2 regions of the Xanthobacter cornucopiae genome follow, and region 2 is predicted to be linked to the other one. Evidence: predicted binding sites of a transcription regulator. Region 2 holds the regulator's gene; the other holds the start of a gene.
The links. Region 2 encodes PhoB, which activates phosphate uptake and scavenging genes when phosphate is short. Its sites were predicted from a motif close to TGTCATNNANCTGTCAT; they were not measured.
Positions count from the first base shown of each region.

Region 1 (4,209 bases), 910 kb from region 2:
TACCGACGCCACCGGCACCCGCGACTACAATCTGAAGCTCAGCCAGGAGCGGGCCGACGCCATCGCCCAGGCGCTGACCACCACCTTCCGGGTGGACCCGCGCCGCATCCAGGCCGTGGGCGTCGGCGAGGAAGCACTGCAGGATCCCAAGCACCCCGACGCGGCGATCAATCGCCGGGTGCAGATCTTCAACATCGGCCGCGCCGGCCCGCTGCCGCAATAGGCCCGTGCTCCGCGTGGCACCGCCAGCCGGCCAAGCCGGCGGTGCCACGCGGGGGCGCGGGACGCTGCGCGGCCGGTGTCTTATCCGCCCTTCCGCACGGTCTTCCGTTCGGCTTTGGCTGGCGCCGCTGACGGGGCCTTCGCCGAGGCCTTGTCGGGCCGGGTGGTGCTCGCGGGCCTGTCGCTCGCGGGCCTGTCGTTCGCGGGCTTGGGCGCGAGCCTGGGCAAGGTCTTGGCGGGTGCCTTGGGCGAGGTCTCTGTCGGTGCCTTGGCGCCCGCCTTGGTCGCGGTCCGGGGTGTTTCAGCCGTGGCTTTCACCGCCGGCCGGGCCGCTGCGACGGGCGTGGCCCTGGCGGTCGCGCTCTTGACGGTCGCGCCCGTGGCGGTGGCGCTTGTAGCAGCGGTGCTTGTAGCAGTAGTGCTTGTAGCAGTAGCGCTCTTGGCGGTCGTTGCCGCCTTGGGGACCTTCGTGGTCTTCGTGGCCTTGGCGGGCACGTCCGCTGGTGTCGTTGCCGCGCGCGCGGGTGTCTCCTGAAGCGGTGCCGTGTCGGGTGCCGCCATCGGCGGGCTCTTCGTGGCGGTCTTCGTGGCGGTCTTCTTGGCGGTCTTTCGCGCCGGGGCGGGGATGGCGGCGGCCGCTGCGTCGGCGCTGTTGTCGTCCGCCTTCGCGGCGCCCGTGCGAACCGCCGGTTCGAGGTTCGCGTCGCCGCCCCCGGCCGTGGCGCCTTTACCCGTGGTGCCTTCATTCTCGGCGCGGGCGGCCTTGGCCGGCGCCGCGGCCTTGGGGGTCGGGGCGTCGGCGGCGGCGGCCTTCACCGGCCGGGCCATGGGCGCGGTGGGCGCGGGCGCCGATTTCCCCTTCCTCTCCTCCCGGGGCCTGTCCGCCGCCTGGGTCAGGCACGACGCGGCCAGCTTCCGGATCTCGTCGTGGGTGATGCTGCCGGGGTCCTTGAGCGCCTTCGCGGCGATCTTGCTGACCGCGGCGCCGGTCACTTCCGTCTTCGCCATTCTCGCCTCCACATCTGGCCGCGGGCGAAGCATTCGCGAATCGGTCTTCCGCCAGCATCCCATTGATCTTGTGGAACAACCTCGCTGTGAATAACGCAAGTTTCGTGTAAAACGTAGCCGGCGGAAGATCGTGCCGGGGCCGGCGGCGGGCGAAAATAAGCTATCGATTTCAATATATTGACGCTGAGCGACCGCGCTTCGCGGTGGGGAAATTCCTTTCGCTGTGTCCTTTCTGCAACGGCAGCCTGTCATGCCCGCGTCGAGGGGGGCGACTAGGGTCCCGCCCGGGCCGAATCGCCGCCGGGGGCTGGGCCTGGCCGGCGACAGGAGCGGGCATCATGATCGCGCGTGCGTCCATTCTCTTCGTGTGCCGCGACAATGCGGGGCTCAGCCTCATGGCCGAGGCCCTCACGACGCATCTTCACGCCGGCGTGCGGGCCTTCAGCGCGGCCATGTCGGCGCCCGCGCCGGTGGACGCGGCGGCGCTCGACTGCCTGGAGCGCTGCGGCATCGCCGTCGACGGGTTGTCGGCCAAGCCGGTGGAGGTGTTCGGCCTGTCGGGCGCGCCACGGGTGGACATGGTGGTGGCGCTGGTGGACGAGGCGCATCGTGCCGCCCGCCGCCTGCCCTGGATGCACCCGCTGCGGCTGCGCGGCTGGGGCTTCGAGGACGTCTCGCGCGTCAGCGACGCACAGCAGCGCCGCCGTGCCTATCGCTGCCTGCTGCCGCTGCTGCGCGAGGCGGTGGCGACCCTGGTGGAGCAGGAACTGGCCCCCGCCGCCGCCTGAAGCCGGGACCCGTGAGCTCCACTGATCGATCGTCGGGACAGCCCGCGCGGCGAGCCGGTGGCTCGCCTGGTGGTGGTCCACGGCCGCTGTCCGTGACGTGAGGCGTCCTCAGGGCGTGACCGGCAGGGCGGCGCGCACATCCTCCAGGGCACGGCGCTGGCGGCCCTCGGCGTCGAAATTGGCGGGATCGAGCCAGGCCTCGAACGCGGCCCTGGCGCGCGGCCAGTCGGTGTCGAGCATGGCATACCAGGCGGTGTCGCGGTTGCGGCCCTTGACGATCATGTGCTGGCGGAACACCCCCTCGAAGGTGAAGCCAAGCCGCTCGGCCGCGCGCCGCGAGGGGGCGTTCAAGGCGTTGCACTTCCATTCGTAGCGGCGGAAGCCGAGGTCCTCGAAGGCGTGGCGCGCCATGAGATACATGGCCTCGGTGCCGGCGGGGCGGCGCTGGAGCGCGGGCGTGAACAGGATATTGCCCACCTCCACCACCCGATGGGCGGGCTCGACCCGCATGTAGGTGGCGTGGCCCACGGCGCGCCCGTCCGCCGTCTGCTCCAGCGCGAACAGCAGGGGATCGGCCTTGGTGGCGGCCTGGGCATAGAAGCGGACGAAGGCGTCGCGATCGGCAAACGGGGCGGCGCCCAGATAGGCCCACAGCGCGTCCCGCTCCGGCCCATGGGACAAGGCGTGCAGCTCCGCCCCATGGCGCCCGGGATCGAACGGCACCACCCGCACCAAGCGCCCCTCAAGGCGCACCGGTTCCGGGCGGCGGGCCGGCGGCCCCTCCACCGGCGGGCCCAGCGGCGGGCCCAGCGGCGGGCCTTCGGCGGCGGGACTGTCGGGGCGGGGGCTGTCGGGGGGGCGAGGGGCGGACATGGCGATCTCGTTGCGGGGGCGGCAACGGTGGCGCCGCCCCTGGGGGCATCAGATACGCCAGCGCGCGGCGGGACACCATGGCGGGGCGGAGGCCTTGCGCGCGCCGGAGATCGGTATATCGAGGGCGTCGCAGGTGCCCCATGCCGTTTCCCTCCCTCTCCCCCCGCCGTCCCGCCCCGCCGCCCGCTCCGGACCGCGGCGCGCGCCTTGTCGGGGTGGAGGTGACGCGCGGCGCGCGGGTGGTGTTCAGCGGCCTCGACCTGTCCCTTGGCGAGCGGCGCATCGGCCTCATCGGCGACAACGGGTCGGGCAAGAGCACCCTGCTGCGGCTCCTCAACGGCCTGGTCCTGCCCGATGCCGGAACGGTGGAGGTGGCGGGGCTCGACACCCGCCGCCATCGCCGCCAGCTGCCGGCGCAGGTGGGCTTCGTGTTCCAGAACGTGGATCACCAGATCATCTTCCCCACCGTGGGGGAGGAGATCGCCTTCGGGCCGCTGGAGCAGGGGTTGTCCCGGTCGGTCGCCACCGCCATCGCCGAGCGGCTGCTGGCCGCCCACGGCTGTTCCGGCTGGGGCGACCGGGCGGTGGAGGAATTGTCGGAGGGCCAGAAACAGCTGGTGTGCATTCTCGCAGCCCTGGCGTGCGGGCCGCGCCTGCTGCTGCTCGACGAGCCGTTCTCGGCGCTGGACCTGCCGACCCGGATTGCCTTGTCCGAGCGGCTCGCCGGCCTCGACCAGCAGGTGATCATGGCGAGCCACGACCTCGGCCTGTTCGCCGGCTTCGACCGGGTGGTGTGGCTCAAGGCCGGCCGGGTGGCGGCCGATGGGGCGCCGGACGAGGTGATCGCCCTGTACGAGGGGCATGCCCGGGCCCGGGCGGCGGAGCGGCGATGATCGGCGGCTACCTGGCAGGGACCAGCCCACTGCACCGGCTTCCGGCCGGGGCCAAGCTGGTGGCGCTGGCGCTGCTGTCCCTGCTGCTGCTGCCGCTGGACGACCCGTTCCTGCTGGCGGCGGCGCTGGCGGCGGTGGTGCTGGCCTATGCCGGCCTGGGGCGGGCCGGGGTGGCGCGCCTGGCGCGCTGGCGGGCGCTGCTGCCGGTGCTGGCGGTGATCGGCGTGCTGCAGGTGTGGGCGGCCTCGGTCGAGGTGGCGGCGGTGAGCCTGCTGCGCATCCTGCTGATGGTGCTGCTGGCGGACCTCGTGACCCTTTCCACCCGCCTGCAGGACATGATGGACGCGCTGATGGTGGTGCTGCGGCCGCTCGGGCGGTTCGGCCTCGATGCCCGGCGGCTGTCGCTGGCGGTGGCGCTGGTGCTG
Region 1 is NZ_CM195531.1:2,707,087-2,711,295, reverse strand. Features, by position in the region: gene V5F53_RS11905 (OmpA family protein) at 1-223, shown strand, start outside; gene V5F53_RS11900 (hypothetical protein) at 304-1,230, opposite strand; gene V5F53_RS11895 (arsenate-mycothiol transferase ArsC) at 1,569-2,018, shown strand; gene V5F53_RS11890 (GNAT family N-acetyltransferase) at 2,127-2,891, opposite strand; gene V5F53_RS11885 (energy-coupling factor ABC transporter ATP-binding protein) at 3,032-3,784, shown strand; gene V5F53_RS11880 (CbiQ family ECF transporter T component) at 3,781-4,209, shown strand, end outside.
Region 1: a site for PhoB is predicted at 1,477-1,493, ahead of V5F53_RS11895 (arsenate-mycothiol transferase ArsC). Genes of this name have one in related genera too.

Region 2 (4,209 bases):
ACGACGCCTCCACTCCTGGTTGCGAGCCAAGGTCTCGTGGGAAAAGAGACTTCCCCCGCGCGATCGGCCCTTGGGGCGCCCCGCGTCGTGCGGGACAACCGGACACCTCGACCCAGGGACCGTCAAGATCCCTGAACAGGGGTCCGGGCAGGCGAGAATTAAAAAGGGCCGCCCCAGCGGGGGGAGCGGCCCGACGAAGATCATACTAATGATCGCGCGCGCGAGGTCAACCGATCAGAGCACCACGCCGGAAGCTCCCGCGCGAAATGGTGCAGACGGGCAACGATCTGGGGAAAACGACCGGCGAATGTTAACCGACTCTGTCGCGCCGAAAGCCCATATTGTAGCGTAGCCTCCATCGCCTACGATATCTCGTGCGATCAAGCTTCCTGGGACCTATGGGTTGTTAACCTTCCCCATGCGCGGCGCATGAGGGCTCGGGAAGGGAGTCCGGGACATCTGCGGCAGCATGGCGGTGCTGCCGGTGAGGTGTCGACGCGGCGCCGCATTGAGCCGGCGCCGGCAAGATGCGGCAAATTGGAGAAGAGCGATGAGCTGGAATGACGAGCGCGTCGAACTCTTGAAGAAGCTCTGGAGCGAAGGCCTCTCCGCGAGCCAGATTGCGAATGAACTTGGAGACATCACCCGCAACGCGGTGATCGGCAAGGTGCATCGGCTCGGCCTGTCGGGCCGGGCCAAGACGGCAACCGCGCCGACCCGCCCCCAGCAGCAGACGCGGCCCGGCGGACGTCCCGAGGCGCCCCGCGACCCGTCGCGTCCGCAGCGCCCGGCCACGCAGGGCAACACTGCGCTCGCGGCGGAATTCGACGACCTGCCGGAGGAGGCTCCCGCTCCGGCTCCGGTTCCGCAGGTGAGCGGCAATGTGGTGCCGATGGCGCAGCGTTGCACCATCATGAACCTGACCGAAAGCACCTGCCGCTGGCCCCTGGGCGAGCCCGGGACGGAGAGCTTTTACTTCTGCGGCGCGAAAAGCAATCCGGGCATGCCCTATTGCACCCAGCACGCCCGCATTGCCTACCAGCCGGTCCAGGACCGGCGGCGCGACCGGCGCCTCGCCTATCTTTGAGACCCGTCGGCTTCGGAGCGACGCAGCTGCGGCCGCGTCGCTCTGAAGGGCGGGAGGCATACCAAGACGGCCGCAGGCGACATCGCCCGCGGCCGTTTTCGTCTAGACCCTCACCGAATGGCAAAGACACCGCGCCGTCGGGGGGCCATCGCATCCGCCGGCCCGCCTCCTCGCCCAGGGCACGGAACACTCGGCGGTCCCGTCGACGGCCGCGCCCGGACGGCCGCGCCATCAATGGGCGCGTGCGAACATCTCGTTGAACGAGTAGCCCGCCCCCCGCACGGTGCGGATCGGGTCCGACTGGCGACCACGGTTGATGGCCTTGCGCAGGCGGCCGACGTGCACGTCCACCGTGCGCTCGTCGATATAGACGTCCTGGCCCCACACCCCATCCAGCAGTTGCTCCCGCGAGAACACCCGGCCGGGGCTCTGCATCAGGAATTCCAGCAAGCGGAACTCGGTCGGACCGAGATGCACCTCGCGCCCGGCCCGGTGCACCCGATGGGTCTCCCGGTCCAGCTCGATGTCGCCGGCCCGCAACAGGGTCGCCACGTGCTCGGGCTTGGCCCGCCGCAACAGGGCCCGCACCCGCGCCACCAGCTCCGGCACAGAGAACGGCTTGACCACATAATCGTCGGCGCCGGTCGCCAGACCGCGCACCCGCTCGGTCTCCTCTCCGCGTGCCGTCAGCATGATGACGGGGAGGCGCTCGGTCTCCGGCCGGGTCCGCAGGCGCCGGCACAATTCGATGCCCGACAGGCCCGGCAGCATCCAGTCGAGGATGACCAGATCCGGCACGCTCTCCCGCAGTCGCGTCTCGGCATCGTCGCCGCGCCCGACATTCTCGACCGCATAGCCCTCCGACTCCAGGTTGTACCGAAGCAGGAGGGTCAGAGGCTCCTCGTCCTCGACGATCAGAATGCGCGCCGGCACAGAACTTCACCCATGTCCCACACCCCTATCGTCGAGCCGCCGGATCGGCGGTGGCCGCTCCAGCGGCCCCGTGTCAGCCCTGTACCGTGCGGCCGGGGAAGGCCACGGTGGTATCGCTCGATGCATCGGCCTTCGGCCGGCTTTCGGGCAGCACCTGTCCGGTGACCATGTAGTATACGACCTCGGCGATGTTTGTCGCATGATCCCCCATGCGCTCGATATTCTTGGCGCAGAACAGGAGATGCGTGCACACCGAGATGTTGCGCGGATCTTCCATCATATAGGTCAGAAGCTCGCGGAACAGCGAAGTGTACATGGTGTCGATGGCGTCGTCGCGGCCCCACACGTCCAGCGCCTTGGCCTCGTTGCGGCCGGCATAGGCGTCGAGTACCTCCTTGAGCTGCTCCAGCACGAGTTCCGACATGTGCTCCACGCCGCGCACCAGCTGCTGCGGATGGTACTCGCCCTCGATGGCGATGACGCGCTTGCCGACGTTCTTGGCCAGGTCACCGATGCGCTCGATGTCGTTGGCGATGCGGATCGCGGCCACGATCTCGCGCAGGTCGGAGGCCACCGGCTGGCGCTTGGCGATGACCAGCACCGCCTTGTCCTCGATGTCCCGCTGCACCTGGTCGACAACGGCGTCGAGACCCACCACCTTCTGGGCCAGCACCGCGTCGCGCTTGATGAGGGCGGTGACGCTGTCCGCCACCAGGCGCTCGGCCTGGCCTCCCATCTCCACGACCTTGCGGCCGATTTCCTTGAGCTCGACGTCGAACGACGTCACGGTATGGTCGGGCATCTGAAGCATTCCTCTCCCCTCAGCCGAAGCGGCCGGTGATGTAATCGCGGGTCTTGATTTCCTTCGGATTGGTGAAGATCACGTCCGAAGGCGCCACTTCGATCAGTTCGCCGAGATAGAAGAAGGCGGTATTGTCGGCGCAGCGCGCCGCCTGCTGCATGTTATGGGTGACGATGACGATGGTGAAGTCGCGCTTCAGCTCGTCGATGAGGTCCTCGATCTTCGAGGTGGAGATGGGATCCAGCGCCGAGGTCGGCTCGTCGAGCAGGATCACTTCGGGCTTCACCGCGATGGTGCGAGCGATGCACAGGCGCTGCTGCTGGCCGCCGGACATGCCCAGCGCCGACGTGTGCAGGCGATCCTTGGTTTCGTCCCAGATGGCCGCCTTGCGCAGGCACCATTCGACGCGCTCGTCCATCTGCGCCTTGTTCAGCCGCTCGTGCAGCTTCACGCCGAAGGCGATGTTGTCATAGATGGACATGGGGAAGGGCGTCGGCTTCTGGAACACCATGCCGATGCGGGTGCGCACCACGGTGGAGTCCAGCTCCTTGCCGATGATGTTCACGCCATCGAACAGCACCTGCCCCTCGGCGCGCTGGCCGGGATAGAGGTCGTACATGCGGTTGAACACGCGCAGCAGCGTGGACTTGCCGCAGCCCGACGGGCCGATCATGGCGGTCACGCGCTTCTCGGGAATATCGAAATTGATGTTCTTCAGCGCATGGCCCTGGCCATAGTAGAATTGCAGGTTCTCCACCTTGAGCTTGACCGGCGCCGGCGGCGTGTCCGGCCGGGCCGCGACCGAAGTGGCGATGCTGAGGGTGGGATCGACCGCAGACGTCATCTGAGCCTCACTTGAAATTGGATGTCCCGGAGCCAGCCGGGCTGGAGATGTTCTGTGACCCGGCGCCAAGGGCGCCGGGCGGCATCGGCGGCGCGCCCAGGTCAGTGGCCGCGCGACAGCACCAGGCGCGAGGCCACGTTGAGCACCAGCACGCCCACCGTGATCAGCAGCGCGCCGGCCCAGGCCAGGGCCACCCAGTCATCGAACGGGCTGCCGGCATACTGGTAGATCGCCACCGGCAGGCTGGCCATGGGCTTGCTGAGATCCAGCGACATGGAGTTGTTGCCGAGCGAGGTGAACAGCAACGGCGCCGTTTCGCCCGCCGCACGGGCGATGGCGAGCAGCAGGCCGGTGACGATGCCGGCCCGCGCCGCCCGCCAGGTGATGAACATCACCACCTTCCACTGGGGCGCGCCGAGGGCGAAGGCGGCCTCGCGCAGGCCCACCGGCACCAGGTTCAGCATGTCCTCGGTGGTGCGCACCACCACCGGGATCACCAGGATGGCGAGCGCCAGCGCGCCGGCCCAGCCGGAGAAGCCGCCC
Region 2 is NZ_CM195531.1:3,613,198-3,617,406, forward strand. Features, by position in the region: gene V5F53_RS15965 (GcrA family cell cycle regulator) at 551-1,087, shown strand; gene phoB (phosphate regulon transcriptional regulator PhoB) at 1,319-2,020, opposite strand; gene phoU (phosphate signaling complex protein PhoU) at 2,094-2,822, opposite strand; gene pstB (phosphate ABC transporter ATP-binding protein PstB) at 2,842-3,666, opposite strand; gene pstA (phosphate ABC transporter permease PstA) at 3,768-4,209, opposite strand, start outside.